Regions from separate parts of the Adhaeribacter sp. genome, predicted to be linked through region 1. Evidence: riboswitches for the same ligand, from Rfam matches in the RefSeq annotation. Region 1 holds a riboswitch; the other holds the start of a gene.
What was found. A riboswitch is a leader RNA that binds a small molecule or an ion and turns the genes downstream of it on or off. The one in region 1 is predicted to bind thiamine pyrophosphate.
Positions count from the first base shown of each region.

Region 1 (7,429 bases):
TTAAAAGCAAATAAAACCTTACAAAAAGGGCAATATATTTATAAAATTTCGGCAGGTAAATAACAATAAGTGTAGCTGGCTGTCTTCCGCTCCGGGGTAAAGATTAGGAGAGTAGTTGCGTAGGTAATATCAAAAGCTACCAGATTACATCTCCCCGAATCCCTATTTTAATGGCTAAGCCATTTACTTTAAAGTTATTTAAACCCAAACCTACACATAATACCAACTTGTAAATACTAGTTTACATAGCTGCTTGCGAGAATAAGTTTTCCCCATTTTTATCGGTTCTTTTGCAAGATTCTTCTGATTTAGTAACCAAGAAGATTCTTGCAGAATGACCATTTTGAAATGATGAATGCTGTTGCTATTTTTAGAACATCTTTTTACGATTGGAAATAACACCCAGATAAAATAAAGGTCCTGATCTTTCCCAATCAGGACCTTTATTTTTATAAAGTAAATACTTCTGAAGTAGTTCTAAACTAAAACCGGCATTTGTATTCTGCTTCAATAACGGTATTACTAGCCAGTGCTCCGGTTCCAGCGTGATTAGAATTTAGTTTAATGTAATTGCCAAAGCGGTCGTAAGTTATTCTTTGGTTATAATTTTGGTTTAAGCTACCATCCGGGTTATACATTTTATAAGCCAGCGCCTGGTTCTGGCTGTAATTACAACCTATGGGGTTCATAAAAATATTGCGCAGTGTTAGGATTTGGTTTAAAGAATCCGGCGTTTTATTGTTATAAGACGTGTACTCTTCTCTTAAATATTCTTTTTGCAGATAAGGGGTAAAGAACACGCGGGCAACATTACCTTTTTCATCATATTCCAGGCGGGTTAAACTGCCGTAACTGGAAATAACCCGGTCTACCTGGTTTTGTGCATTGTAATACAACAGCATGTGCTGAATAAGTACTTCGCTGCTGTTCTCAGTATTATAGCCTTTAATTTCAATCACGTTGCCATTGGCATCGTACCCGTAAACCAAATAGCCATCATAAGATTTACCGGTATTGTTATCCGGAATTTTATCGTATATTTTTACCAGCCGGCCTTCGGTATCGTATTCAAATTGGGTTTGGCCCAGGTATTCGGTAGGTGAATAATGTTTAACTGAGGCTACATGGTTAGAATCGAGGTAGGAATACTCATTTAATAAATAACGCTTGCCGTTACTATAAGAATACTCTTTTATTAATTGGCAGTTTTTACCGGTAACAGGCTCAATATACCGGAAATTACCTTCCTGGCAAGCGGTTACGCAACTCAAAACAATAAGTAAGAAAGCTAAATGAGTAAACCTTTTCTGCATACTTCCAACGTTTAATTAAAATAAATTTATATTACGATATTCTCCCGTTTAGGTTCCCGCTAAGATCGAATAAATTCAATTTTTTATAAAAATTTTCAATTTATCAGCTAGAAACAAAAGAACCACCAAATTCCCTATAATCGAAATATTTAACAATATTAAGAATAAATATAGTAAAGCGCTAATATTTTTGTAATATAAAAATAGACCTATTATGGCACGCTTTAAGACTTGGGCTAACTTACGGAATAATTAAATAAGCCCCTATACCTATTTTTAGGTATTTACCGTTATATTTATTTAGTATTTTTTTATCTCCAGCCACTTAAAAAATAAGGTATGAATATCTATAACTATAACTGGTGGGAAGTACTCGCATTTATTATAATATTAGAAATTGCGGCTTTGTTAATGGCCATTTTCTTGTCAAATATCTGGACTGGTAATTCTTTAAAAAGAGGTTGGCGCAAGAAAAAACGGTCCTCGCCCGGTTACAAACCCGGCATGATTTAATTCTTCATAGCTCTGCCCTTATAATTTAAGTGCTGCCGGAGGTAATTATTTCCTTTTCAGAAAATAATTACCGGAAAAACCGCAGGTATAAACTGCGGTGCCGGGAGGCATTGTTCTATTTACTTTCCGGTGCTTCTAACCGGAAAACCTGGTTCTGGTTATCGGTTAAGCGCAAGCCCCATTTTTCCAGCAAGGGTAATTCTAAAGCTTTTTCCCGGTACTCGTCGGGTGTAAGAATAGGCAAACCGTAAATAATGGGGTAGTAGCGGTTGCAGGCTTGGCACGTTAATAATCCTTCGGTAATCTCGTTTTCTTCGGTTTGCGCAAAAACCTGAATTTGTAAATCCGATTTATCTTGCGGACAGCAAAGTTTTGCTAATAAGGCAGCTCTCATTTATTTAATTGTTTAAGTACTTGTTCGTAGGCAATGGTATTCTGATAAGGATCTTCGGCGTTTAAAATACCAGCTATAACAGCAACCCCTTTAAAAGCTAAATTCTTTAAAGACCCTAGGTTAGCCGGCGTAATTCCGCCTGACAAGAAAATAGGCATATCCGTTATTTTGCGGGCTTCTGCTACTGTTTCGGGTTTTACCAGTTCGCAGGTGTTTACCGAAGAGGACGGGAACATCGCGCAGAAAGATAGATAATCGAGCAGGTTTTGGTGTGCCCAGTGTATCAGGTCCAAATTATTGCTGCACGTAATACCCGCCAGAAACGGACGGTTTATGCTGCGCTTGATTATATCATAATCTGCCGGAATATTATCAAAATGCACGCCGTGCAACCCGGTGGTTAACAGTAATTCCCATTCGTCGTTTATCAGCACGGGCACCTGGTACTTAATGGCAATATTTAGCAGTTGATCGATAAAATATTGTTTTGCTTCTAAATCATAATATTCGGGCCAATTCTTCCAGATTTGCAGCACCTGTACGCCAGCGGCTAAGGCCTGCTCTATTTTGGGCAGCAAGTTCTGGATTGACTGGCTGGGATCTACTACTAAGTATACGCCGCCGGTAATGGAATTCATTTTTGTCATTTTAACCCGGCTTTATAGGCGTTAAAAAAAGCTTCCCAATAAGGATCTTTGCCATTAAAGTTCAGCTCTTGCATCTGTTCGTTTTGCAGGATTTTACAACCTTCCGCCGCTGTTGTAAACTCCCCTACGGCCGTAGCCTGAATGTTTTTTGTGGCCAAGTGCTGAATTAAAACGGGCAATTTTTCTTTTTGTACGGCCATAATCATAGCCCCTGCCCCAACGCTGTAGCGGTAATCAATGTTAAATAAAGAAGTAATCTGGTAAGGTGCCTCATCAATCGGCAGCTTTTCGTCTTCTACCCAAAAGCCACAACCCGAAGCGGCCGCCATTTCGGTGATAGCGCCTAGTAAACCGCCTTCGGTTACATCGTGCATGGCGGTTAAATCCAGGTGCGGTTTTAAAACTTCAGTCGCGGCTAAAGCATCGGGTAAAGAAGAGGTGCGGTAAAAATTTTCGCAGGCAATTTGGTAAACCTCCTGGCCCAGCTTGTTTTTTACCGTTTCGGGAAAACTTAGGCCCAGAATAGACGAGGCCGTTAAAGCCGCTTCTTTGGTAACCACAATAATATCGCCTGGCCGGGCACCGCTACTGGCCAGCATTTGGTCTAGAGGAGCGGTTAAAAACATGGTGCCCCCACCCGCTATAGTAGAATTTTGCCCTTCTATCTGGCCGGTATGACCGCCCGTAATGGCTACACCTATATCGGAACAAAACCGATGGATATGCCCCCAATATTCCTGAAAAGCAGCGGCGCTTAGACTAGTAGGCAGGTTTAACACAAACTGGGCAAACTGAGGAGCAAAACCCGTAGTAGCCATATCGTTGGCCAGTAAATGCACCGATAACCAGGCCGATTCCTGCAAACCCAGCGCCGGAATTAAAGAAAGCGGATCGCTGGCCACCGCCAAACCCATATTATTGCCCAAGTTAATCAGGGCAGTATCTACACCAAAGCGCGGCCCCAATACCACCTCAGGCCGGGCAGCACCACACTGGGGCAGCAATATTTCTTTAAAAGCCTCCGCACCTATTTTGCCCGCATTATCTATAAAAGCGCTCATTGCACATCGGTTAATTTAACGTGCAATCCAAAAAAATCGCCGTAAGGCACGCGCCATTGCTGCACCGGAAACCATTCGGGCAAGCCAGTAGCCATCCAGTTTATCGTGTATTCCCGGCCCGCCAGCGCCTCCCGGATAGTAGCCATTAATTTTTGTGGGGTGTAAAAAGTAGCGGTTACGTAGAAGGGGTTTTTACCAAATGCTTGCTGTACCCGCCGGCGTACAACTTTGGGAGAGTTACGGTTCATCATCCCGAAAACAATGCCGTATTTACCCACGCGCACCGCCTCCCGAATTACTTTAACCGGGTCGCGGTAATATTCAAAAGTGGTAATAAAAGCCAAAGCATCGAAGGTGTGGTCTTTAAAGGGCATGTAGTGAGAATCGGCCAAGACCAAATCGCCATCGAACAGGTGTACCCCCTGGCCCAACATAAACGGCGAAATATCGCCGCCGCTGGCTTCAATGCCTATTTCGTGCCACCAGCGGGTAAAACGGGTAGTGCCGCAACCAAACTCCAATAGGGTTTTTACCCGTTGGTCTTGCTTAATTAAGTCGCCTATTATTTTTTTCTGCCAGATTTCGGCGCGTTTGTAGCGGCCTTCGTACCACATTTCGTAGGTATCGGTATGGTCGCGGTTAAAAAACCACTCCGGCCGGCCCTGCCATTTTCTTAAATCCTGGGTTGCCAGGTCAAACTTTTGTTTTGTTAAATTGCTCATCACCGGTATTTTAAATAGTTTAAAAATGCCTGGCTTTAAAGCAGATAGAAAATGTTAAAAAACGCGAACGCGTGTTTTTAAGAAGGTTTACATTTCCTACGCTGGCATTATCCAGATCAGGTATATGGGTATAATCTCAGCCTAATTCTTTATTAAGCACCCCATGTAATTAGAACGAAGGTAATAAAATTATTTAGTTTAAACGATTTAAAGCCGTTTATTTAAAAATTTATCTGTTTGGCATACGCGTGTACAGCAGATCGCTCTTAAAATAAAGAGGTTCTCTGCACATCAATACAAATATTGATAATACTATTCAGGAGCCGGTTTTGCCCATTCAGGGTATCATTTCTGGCTTTAACAAAGATAAATTTTAGGGGTACTGCTTCCGGTTGCATTTTTAGGCCGCAAAGTCTTAGTAAAAGTTAACTATTTACCCACAGGTAAACCTCCATAAACACAGTTACATGAAACCCCTTTTATTATTCTTTCTAAGTGTACTTAGCTTATTATCTTCTTTATTTATTTCCGAGACCGATAAATTTAATTACACCCTAAACGAGGAAAAATCGCTAATCAAATGGTCGGGCGCCAGCCCCAATACTACGCACCAGGGTTCATTTGCCGTAACGTGCGCCGGCCTGCTAGTAGAAAATGGCCAGATTAAAAGCGGCACCTTTGTTATTCCCATTGCGTCGATTAAAAATTTTGATTTGCCCAAAACAGTTAAACCGGTTCTGCTGAAACACCTGAAGAGCAAAGATTTTTTTAACCTGGCCGTTTACCCCGAAGCCAGTTTTACGCTCAGCCAGGTAATGCCTCTACCCACTAGTGCTGCAGAGGCAAATACCGCAAACAACGCGCAGGTTACCGGCAACTTTACTATGCTGGGCCAAACGCACGCCATTACTTTTCCGGCCCGGATAGATTTACAGGAAGATTCGTTGGCGGTAGAAGCTACTTTTAAGTTAGATCGTACCCAATGGGGCATGACTTACGCGGCCGATCCCGCTTTAAAAAACCGCCATATTTATCCAGAGGTAGATATTCATCTAAAAATAGCGGCACGCCGTATCAGGATTTAAATATTTTCGAAATATTATAAAAGAATTTATACCACTTCTGCAGAGCAGCAGCTACCGGTTGGCGTAGTTGCTGCTTTATTGTTTATACGGAGTAATCGTTTTCTCGGAAAAAATTCACTACTTACCGCTTTTAAAATCAAGTAAGAGTATGTTTAAATTTTATTAAACAATTAAAAAAAGCGGAAGAAAATTGCCTCTTTCTCCCAGTAATCTCCGTCATTCCCAAAGACTCGTAGGGGTTACCTAAGCAGAAGATTCTTTCTAAAGGATGGATTTCGACTGTTTCTACTAAATGTAAACATACTCTAAATAATAATTATTAAAATCAGCTATAAACTTTACTTTAATTATGTAAGTAGCCGGTAATTTTTCCGGTAAAACTTTTGTTAATGCTTACCAGACCAATATTGTATTTGGTTAATTCTTTATACCATTAAATTAATAAAACTGATATATGCCCAGCCTGAGTGCCCAAGAATATAAAAATGAATTTGTAAATAATTTTCCGGGCGATGATTCCGGCGATCTGCGTCCGCGCCAAACCCCCGGGATGTTGTACAGCAAAGCCATGCCCACGCCGGTAGCTAAACCCCAATTACTAGCCTGGTCCGATGATTTAGCGAAAGATTTAGGCATTGAAAAACCCACTCAAACCGATATTGATCTATTGGGTGGTAACCACCTCGCGCCTACCATGGTACCGTATGCGGCCTGTTACGCTGGTCACCAGTTTGGCAATTGGGCCGGCCAACTAGGCGACGGCCGGGCCATAACTTTGGGCGAGTGGCCCGCACCTGACGGCCGTACCTGGGAATTACAACTAAAAGGCGCCGGACGAACCCCGTATTCGCGCAGGGCCGATGGCCGCGCAGTGTTACGCTCATCGGTGCGGGAATATTTAATGAGCGAGGCCATGCATTACCTGGGCGTACCAACTACCCGGGCCTTGAGTTTGGCTTCTACCGGCGACCAGGTAATGCGAGACATGTTTTACAACGGCAACCCCGCCTTTGAACCGGGGGCCATTGTAATGCGCGTAGCCCCTACTTTTTTGCGTTTCGGGAATTTTGAAATGCCTGCCGCCCGGAAAGAATTAGATAACTTAAAAAATTTAACCAACTGGACCATTAGCCGGTATTTTCCTGGTATTGCTGGCGACGGCGAAGAAAAAATATTGGCCTGGTTTAAAGAAGTAGTAGAACGGACAGCCCGCTTAATAGTAGAATGGCTCCGGGTAGGCTTTGTGCACGGAGTAATGAATACCGACAACATGTCGATTCTGGGATTAACCATTGATTACGGCCCTTTTTCTTTCCTCGACGATTACGACCCTAATTTTACCCCCAATACTACCGATTTACCGGGCCGCCGGTACGCTTTTGGTCAGCAAGCCTCCATTGCTTATTGGAACCTGGGCTGTTTAGCTAGCGCGATAGCGCCTTTACTTACCGGAACCGAAAAGCTGGTAGCCGAACTGGAAGCTTTTGAAGGCTATTTTTATCAGAATTATTACCAAATGATGGGAAATAAATTAGGCCTGGACATAGTAAACGCCGAAGATTTAAAGTTGTTGGCCAATTTAGAAGAAGTTCTTACGGCTATTAAGCCCGATATGACCATTTTTTACCAGTTGTTGCCCAGTTTTGCTGCCACCCATGATTCAGCCAAATTAAAAGTTGATCATTTTGAAGCTA
Region 1 is NZ_JBMQUD010000093.1:30,960-38,388, forward strand. It holds gene ACO1R6_RS14580 (heparinase II/III domain-containing protein) at 1-63, shown strand, start outside; gene ACO1R6_RS14585 (hypothetical protein) at 483-1,313, opposite strand; gene ACO1R6_RS14590 (hypothetical protein) at 1,653-1,826, shown strand; gene ACO1R6_RS14595 (Trm112 family protein) at 1,942-2,220, opposite strand; gene ACO1R6_RS14600 (thiamine phosphate synthase) at 2,217-2,858, opposite strand; gene ACO1R6_RS14605 (AIR synthase-related protein) at 2,864-3,928, opposite strand; gene ACO1R6_RS14610 (class I SAM-dependent methyltransferase) at 3,925-4,650, opposite strand; TPP riboswitch at 4,726-4,824, opposite strand; gene ACO1R6_RS14615 (YceI family protein) at 5,118-5,735, shown strand; gene ACO1R6_RS14620 (protein adenylyltransferase SelO) at 6,190-7,429, shown strand, end outside.

Region 2 (7,429 bases), on a different contig from region 1:
GATCGGTATTTAAAAAAGAAGCGTAAGATCGGATTTTTATTCCTTGTAGTACCACCAAAAAAGCGGTTTGGGTATTGGTTTAAGTTTATCTAAGCAAATTAGGCGTTTACACAACGGCACAATTTCCGTAAATTTGTCTCAGCAATGCGGTTGCACTTTCCGACTGACCTTTTTTATAAACATCGGCGCAGCCGTTTTAATGCTCGTTGTAAAGCCTGGTATATAGAATGGCCGATATTCGCTATTCCGACTTTACCGGTATTCAATTAGCAAATTAGATATTAACAAATTACCATATTAATCTAATATTGGCAGAAGTAATAAAAGTAGCCGTTACTGGTCCCGAATCAACCGGAAAATCTACCCTGGCCGAACTACTGGCTGCCCATTACCACACGGTGTGGGTTCCGGAGTTTGCCCGGACGTATATTGCTGAATTACCTAACCGCTACACACCAACCGACGTTGAAAATATTGCCCATGGTCAGGTAACAGCTTTAGAAAAGGCATTACCCGCCGCAAATAATATTTTATTCGCCGATACCGACTTACTCGTTATTAAAATTTGGTTTACGCATGCCTTTGGCTACTGCCCTACCTGGATTCTGGACGCTTTGGCCAAACAAGATTTTGATTTGTATCTGCTCCTGAACATAGATTTGCCCTGGCAGCCCGATGCGCAACGCGAGCACCCACACCTGCGGCAATTTTTTTACGATTGGTACAAAAAAGAACTTCAGCAATACGGTTTCCCCTTCGTGGAGATTTCCGGTACCCAGGCAGAACGCCGAAAAAATACCATCCAGCACATTAAAAATATTCTTTAGCACTTTGTATTTACCTGTTTTTAATAAAAAGTTTTTTGGAAGTTAAAAGCTCCCTTTAATGTCGCTGGTTACAGGTTACTGACAGTTTCTGACGCGAGGCTCTGCCTCGTGTCTGCGATTTTAGCCGACCTTTGGCTGCGCAAACGCTTACCGGTTATTTTGTGTAATACACAAACTTTAGTGGCTAAAGGAACTTATCCGCGAGACGCTGGCGATAGCAGAAGCATAAATATTCAAATCAGTTTTAATATCAATATTTAAAAGTCCTGCGTAAACCGTTTAAATTTTACTTTAATAGAGGCAGAAAAGATAAATCTTAAACCCTGATTCTATAAGATACATGATACATTACCTGGAAAACGAAACCTGCCGCGTGGGCGTGAAAGAAAGCGGCGCAGAACTCTGTAGCTTTGTAAAACAGCCGGAAAACCTGGAATATATTTGGCAAGCCGACCCGAAAGTTTGGCCTCGGCACGCCCCGGTTTTATTTCCGTTTGTCGGTAAATTACCAGATAACCAGTTTAGCTACGGCGGCAAAACTTACCCCATGTCGCAGCACGGTTTTGCCCGTGACCATCATTTTACGCTCATCAGCCAATCCCAGACCGAATTGGTATTTGAATTAAGCGACAATGAACAAACCTTAGCCATTTACCCGTTTCGGTTCCGGTTGCAAATTATTTACCGCTTAATGGGTAACGCCTTGGAAACTATTTATCAGGTACACAATCCGGCCGAAGAAGATATGTGTTTTTCAATTGGGGCGCACCCGGCCTTCAACTGCCCATTGCTGCCCGGCGAATCTTTCTCGGATTATTACCTGGCATTTGCGCAACCCGAAACCCAAAACAAATATTTACTCGAACAAGGCTTGCTAAACGGCCAAACCGAACCGCTCCTGCAGAACGAGCAAATATTGCCGCTGTCTTACGATTTGTTTTTGCAGGATGCGCTGGTATTTAAAGGGTTGATATCCGAAAAAATAGAACTAAAAAATATTAGTCATAGTCACGGTATTAGCTTCGAGTTTGAAGGCTTTCCATATTTTGGCATCTGGACAAAAGAAACCGGGGCTGGCTTTATTTGCCTCGAGCCCTGGCACGGCATAGCCAGCAGCGTGGGCGATACCGGCGAACTGGCACAAAAAGAAGGAATCATAAAATTAGTGCCCAATACTACTTTTGTTTGTTCTTATCTTATTCGGGTAAATTAAAAAAGGCCGGTGGTTTTTCTGGGAAAACCACCGGCCTTTTTTAGTACATTTTTTACCTCAACTTTAAATCATATTAACTATAACTGCTTGGTCGGACTTATTGGAAAAGGAAATAAGGAAAATTTGGCTTAACTCGAATATACCAACGTACCTGCCTCATCTACAAAAACCCGGCTTGGCTTTTTATTATAATCTGGTTCAAAATCATTAATGGGTAAACTTATACCCGGAGGTAAATCCAGGTCCGGTAAATCATAACCAATTGGTTCGCCGCCATCATCATCGTTGCCTTCGGAAGGCGGGCTTTTGAATTTTCTTTTGGGCATTACCATAAAGTAAGCCAAAATCATCATTATGGCGAAAGTATAAAGTAAGCTAATCATACGGCATTCATTCCTAATAAAAGTTTAGCGGTTGAAAATCAATTGGATGGCAATAGCCATTGGATGACTCGGGCTATAGGTAATAACGAAAGGAAATACTTTTGGTTTTTCATTTTTTACCCTGAACGAAATTTTATTTAGGTATATTTTTTCGGCTTTCAGAAAAATAAAAGCCTATAATTTTTGATAGTTGCCGTAGCCTTTTACCTTTGCCTTCAGTTTAGGGGTGCCTTAATATAACGGGCTGAGATCATACCCATTGAACCTGATCCGGGTAATGCCGGCGAAGGGAAAACGGTTAATTCTTTTCTGCAACCTTCGGGTAAGGCATGCCTGCGCTAAATTAATTTATTTAGAACCTTTCAGCAGGATGAAAAAATTACTTTTACTTTGGCTTATTTTAGCTAGCCCCATTGTGGCTTTTGCCCAGTTTACCGTAAGTGGTAAAATTACCGAAGCCGGCTCTCAGAAACCTTTAATTGGCGCTACCGTGGTAATAGGCCGCGCGGGTACTACCAGCGATGCGCAAGGCAATTACACTTTAAATAATGTAACCGCCGGCGCGCAGCCGTTTAGTGTATCGTACGTGGGTTTTGTAACCGATAAAAGAACCGTAACCGTAAACGGCAATATTACTTTGGATGTAGCACTAACGGCTACCAGTTACCGCACCGAAGAAGTAATTGTATCGGCTACGCGGGCCAACGAAAAAACCGGCACTACTTTTACCAACGTAACCAAAGCCCAAATACAAGAGCGTAATTTTGGCCAGGATTTGCCGTACTTACTCGAGCAAACCCCTTCGGTGGTGGTTAATTCCGATGCCGGTGCCGGGGTAGGCTACACGGGAATCCGGATCCGGGGTTCCGATATTACCCGCATTAACGTAACCGTAAACGGTATTCCTGTAAACGATGCCGAGTCGCACGGGGCGTTTTTCGTGAATATGCCGGATTTGGCTTCGTCTATTCAGGATATTCAGGTGCAGCGGGGGGTAGGTACCTCTACCAACGGAGCGGCTGCTTTTGGCGCCAGCCTCAACATCCGAACTTTGGGTTTTAACCAGGAAGCTTACGCCGAAGCGCTAAATACCTACGGCTCTTTTAATACCTGGCGCCACACCGTAAATTTTGGTACCGGTTTAATTAAAGATAAATTTACGTTTGATGGCCGCTTGTCCAAAATTTCTTCCGACGGCTACATCGACCGGGCTTTTTCCAAGCTTAAATCTTACTACTTTTCGGCGGGTTATTTAGGCAAAACGGGTATGTTGCGGTTTGTAACGTTCTCGGGGCAGGAGCAAACTTACCAGGCCTGGAACGGGGTACCCGAAGATAAACTAAAAACCGACCGCACCTACAATTCCCTTACCTACGACAACGAAACCGATAATTACCAGCAAGACCATTACCAATTACATTATTCTAAAAGTTTGGGCAAAAACCTGGATTTAGGCGGCGCTTTCCACCTAACGCGGGGCCGTGGCTATTACGAACAATTCCGGGAAAACCAACGGCTCTCGAATTACAACCTTCCGGCGGTAGTTTTGGGCGATACCACCATAAGCCGCACCGACCTAATCCGTAGGAAGTGGCTCGATAATTATTTTTATGGGGTAACCTACGCGTTAAATTATAGTCCTGAAAACAATCGCTTTACGGCTACTTTGGGCGGTGCCTGGAACCAGTACGATGGCGACCATTTTGGCGAAGTTATCTGGGCCCGTTTTGCCTCTAATAGCAATATCCGGCAGCGCTACTACGAAGGCAATGCCCTAAAAACCGATTTTAATATTTACGGCAAAGTAAATTACCAACTCAGCCAAAGAGTAGGTTTGTTCGCCGATTTGCAGTACCGCACCATTAATTATGAGATTGCGGGCACCGACGACGACCGCCGCGATGTTACCTTACAAGCCGATTTTAATTTCTTTAATCCCAAAGCCGGTATTACTTATTCTTTAACCGATAACCAAACCCTGTATGCCTCTTATGCGGTGGGTAACCGCGAACCGGTCCGCAGCGATTTTATTGATCGGCCGGAAACCAGTGCGCCACAAGCCGAGCACATGCAAAACCTGGAAGTGGGTTACCGCTTACGCAGCGCCAATCCGCAGCAAACCGGCCGTACCCTGGGCTATACCTTAGATGCCAATTATTACTTCATGGATTATAAAAACCAGTTGGTATTAACCGGTCAGCTAAACGATGTGGGTTCGCCGTTGCGTACCAATATCAAAGACAGCTACCGCACCGGCCTGGAAATTGCGGGTGTGCTCAACTTCCGGAACGTGGCCGACCTGAGCAGTTCGGTAGCTTTAAGCCGGAATAAAATCCGCAACTACACCGAGACGGTATACATCTACGACGAAGATTATAACCCTGAAGGCACCGTACAAACCGATTACGCCGAAACCGATATTTCTTTTTCGCCGAACTTTGTATCCACGCATAAACTGGAAGTACAGCCGCTGCGGGGCTTAAAAGCGGCCCTAATTTACAAAACCGTAAGCAAGCAATATTTAGACAACACGGCCAGCGAAAACCGGAAAATAAACGGTTATAATGTAGCTGATTTACGCTTGCGGTATATTCTGCATCCAGGTTTTATGCGCGAAATGGAAATTTCTCTTTTATTGAACAACTTATTTAACCGCAAGTACGAAGCCAACGGCTATACCTTTAGTGAGCAATATTCCGGCGATGCTGCCCGCTACGATTACAACTATTATTTTCCGCAGGCTACGCGTAATTTCCTGCTCACGCTGGGGCTGCGTTTTTAACGAATACTTTAAAATATTTTTGCCAAAAGAGAGCTCCCGCGGGAGCTCTCTTTTTTTGTACCACGGACGAAAAGGATATATTTAAACGTTTACTTTATAAAGGGAGTAATTATTTAAATACACCACCGCAGTAAATTAAACGCTGCGTAATTCCGCAATATTATGGCAACAGATACCTCCGGCACCGTCGATTATTTTAATATTGATGATTTATTAACCGAAGAGCACCAACTGGTCCGGCAAACTATCCGGGATTTTGTGCGGCGAGAAATTTCGCCCAATATTGAGCGCTGGGCGCAGGAAGCTTATTTCCCGAAAGAGATTGTGCAAAAATTTGGCGAAGTAGGCGCTTTTGGCCCTACCATACCCGAGGAATACGGCGGCGGTGGCCTGGATTATATTGCCTACGGTATTATTATGCAGGAAATTGAACGCGGCGATTCGGGTATGCGGTCTACGGCTTCGGTGCAGGGTTCGCTGGTTATGTTCCCCATTTACCAGTACGGTTCCGAAGAGCAACGGCTAAAATATTTGCCCAAACTGGCTAGCGGCGAACTGCTCGGGTGTTTCGGCCTGACCGAACCCGATTTTGGCTCGAACCCCGCCGGTATGCTGACCAATATAAAAGATCGCGGCGACCATTATTTGCTCAACGGTGCCAAAATGTGGATTTCCAATTCACCGGAGTGCGATTTAGCGGTAGTGTGGGCCAAGAACGAAGAAGGCCGCATTAAAGGATTAATTGTAGAGCGAGGCATGGAAGGTTTCAGCACGCCCGAAATCCATAACAAATGGAGCTTACGCGCCAGCACCACCGGCGAACTGGTTTTTGAAGACGTAAAAGTGCCGAAAGAAAATATTTTGCCGAACGTAGATGGCTTACGCGGACCGCTGAGTTGCCTCGATTCGGCACGGTACGGTATTGCCTGGGGTGCCATTGGTGCTGCTATTGATTGTTATGAGTCGGCGCGTACCTATGCCCTGCAGCGCATTCAGTTCGATAAGCCCATTGCTTCTTTTCAGTTAATCCAGAAAAAGCTGGCCGAAATGCTTACCGAAATTACCAAAGCCCAGTTAATGGCCTGGCGATTGGGCGTACTCAAAAACGAAGGTAAAGCCACTACGCAGCAAATTTCTATGGCCAAGCGCAACAGCGTAGATATGGCTTTGCACGTGGCCCGCGAAGCCCGCCAGATTCATGGCGGCATGGGCATAACCGGCGAGTACCCCATTATGCGCCACATGATGAACCTGGAATCGGTGATTACCTACGAAGGCACCCACGACATTCATCTACTCATAACCGGCGCCGACATAACCGGTATTCAAGCTTTTAAATAATTTTTGCTGCTTGCAACCATAATCGGGTTCCGCGGGTCATTTTCATGTACTAACTTAACCCAGACCTAAAGTAATCCGGAGCATGCAAAAAAGTATTTACCTGTTTTTAGCCGTATTTATTTGTTTTTTATCAGCCTGTGAGAAAAATTTAGTAGGCCCAGACAAAACTTTAATTATTGAACCAGTACCAAATAAACTATTGGGCTATGATACCATCCGGACCGGCAATTACTTAGGATTAACCATTGGTGCATCGGCCGCCGAGACTTACGAGGTTTTGCAAAACTTTAATTTACCGACTGGCATTAGCTACTTAAACCTGGTTTCGAATACTTATACCGATTTAAACCAACTGCGCGATAAATTACCGCTTTACCACAATGTATATTTAACCGACCCGCAGGCCAGGCACGCTGGCATCCAGATTAGTTTTGAAGCAGATAAGGTTAATAGCATTTTTACGAACGAAGGCAAAAAGTTACAAAAATGGCCAGAAGGGGCAACTAACGTTAACCCGATCCAGGTAAACGACCCAGTTAACCTGATTTTTGATAAGCTGTCGCGCATTAAGACCAAGCCCCAGTATGCTAAAACTTTTGGCGAAATAATGCTCCTGACAAAATACGTATCTAAAGCTTACGATAATACTATGGGGCAATTACCGCAGTGGTATTTTAGTTTTAAATTAGAAGAGCGCAAGTGGGATTTGGTAATGCTAAATTTTAAATCCGGTAAGTTAGAATCTATTTATTTAGCACATTACGAATCGCCGGAGAACTGAAAGGTACCTCTGGCAATATTTTAGGCTGCCCTGAAGCAGCCTTTTTTATGCACTATCAAATTTTTTAACGCGGCCCCCGGAAAGTATAGGCGTAAAAATGAG
Region 2 is NZ_JBMQUD010000081.1:22,495-29,923, forward strand. It holds gene ACO1R6_RS12830 (hypothetical protein) at 68-226, shown strand; gene ACO1R6_RS12835 (AAA family ATPase) at 309-827, shown strand; gene ACO1R6_RS12840 (aldose 1-epimerase family protein) at 1,168-2,040, shown strand; partial or broken gene ACO1R6_RS12845 (keywimysin-related RiPP) at 2,037-2,087, opposite strand; gene ACO1R6_RS12850 (hypothetical protein) at 2,169-2,423, opposite strand; TPP riboswitch at 2,636-2,732, shown strand; gene ACO1R6_RS12855 (TonB-dependent receptor) at 2,794-5,205, shown strand; gene ACO1R6_RS12860 (acyl-CoA dehydrogenase family protein) at 5,368-6,546, shown strand; gene ACO1R6_RS12865 (hypothetical protein) at 6,629-7,327, shown strand.
Region 2: it holds a riboswitch for thiamine pyrophosphate, as region 1 does, so the genes downstream of both, ACO1R6_RS12855 (TonB-dependent receptor) here and ACO1R6_RS14610 (class I SAM-dependent methyltransferase) in region 1, are expected to answer to the same signal.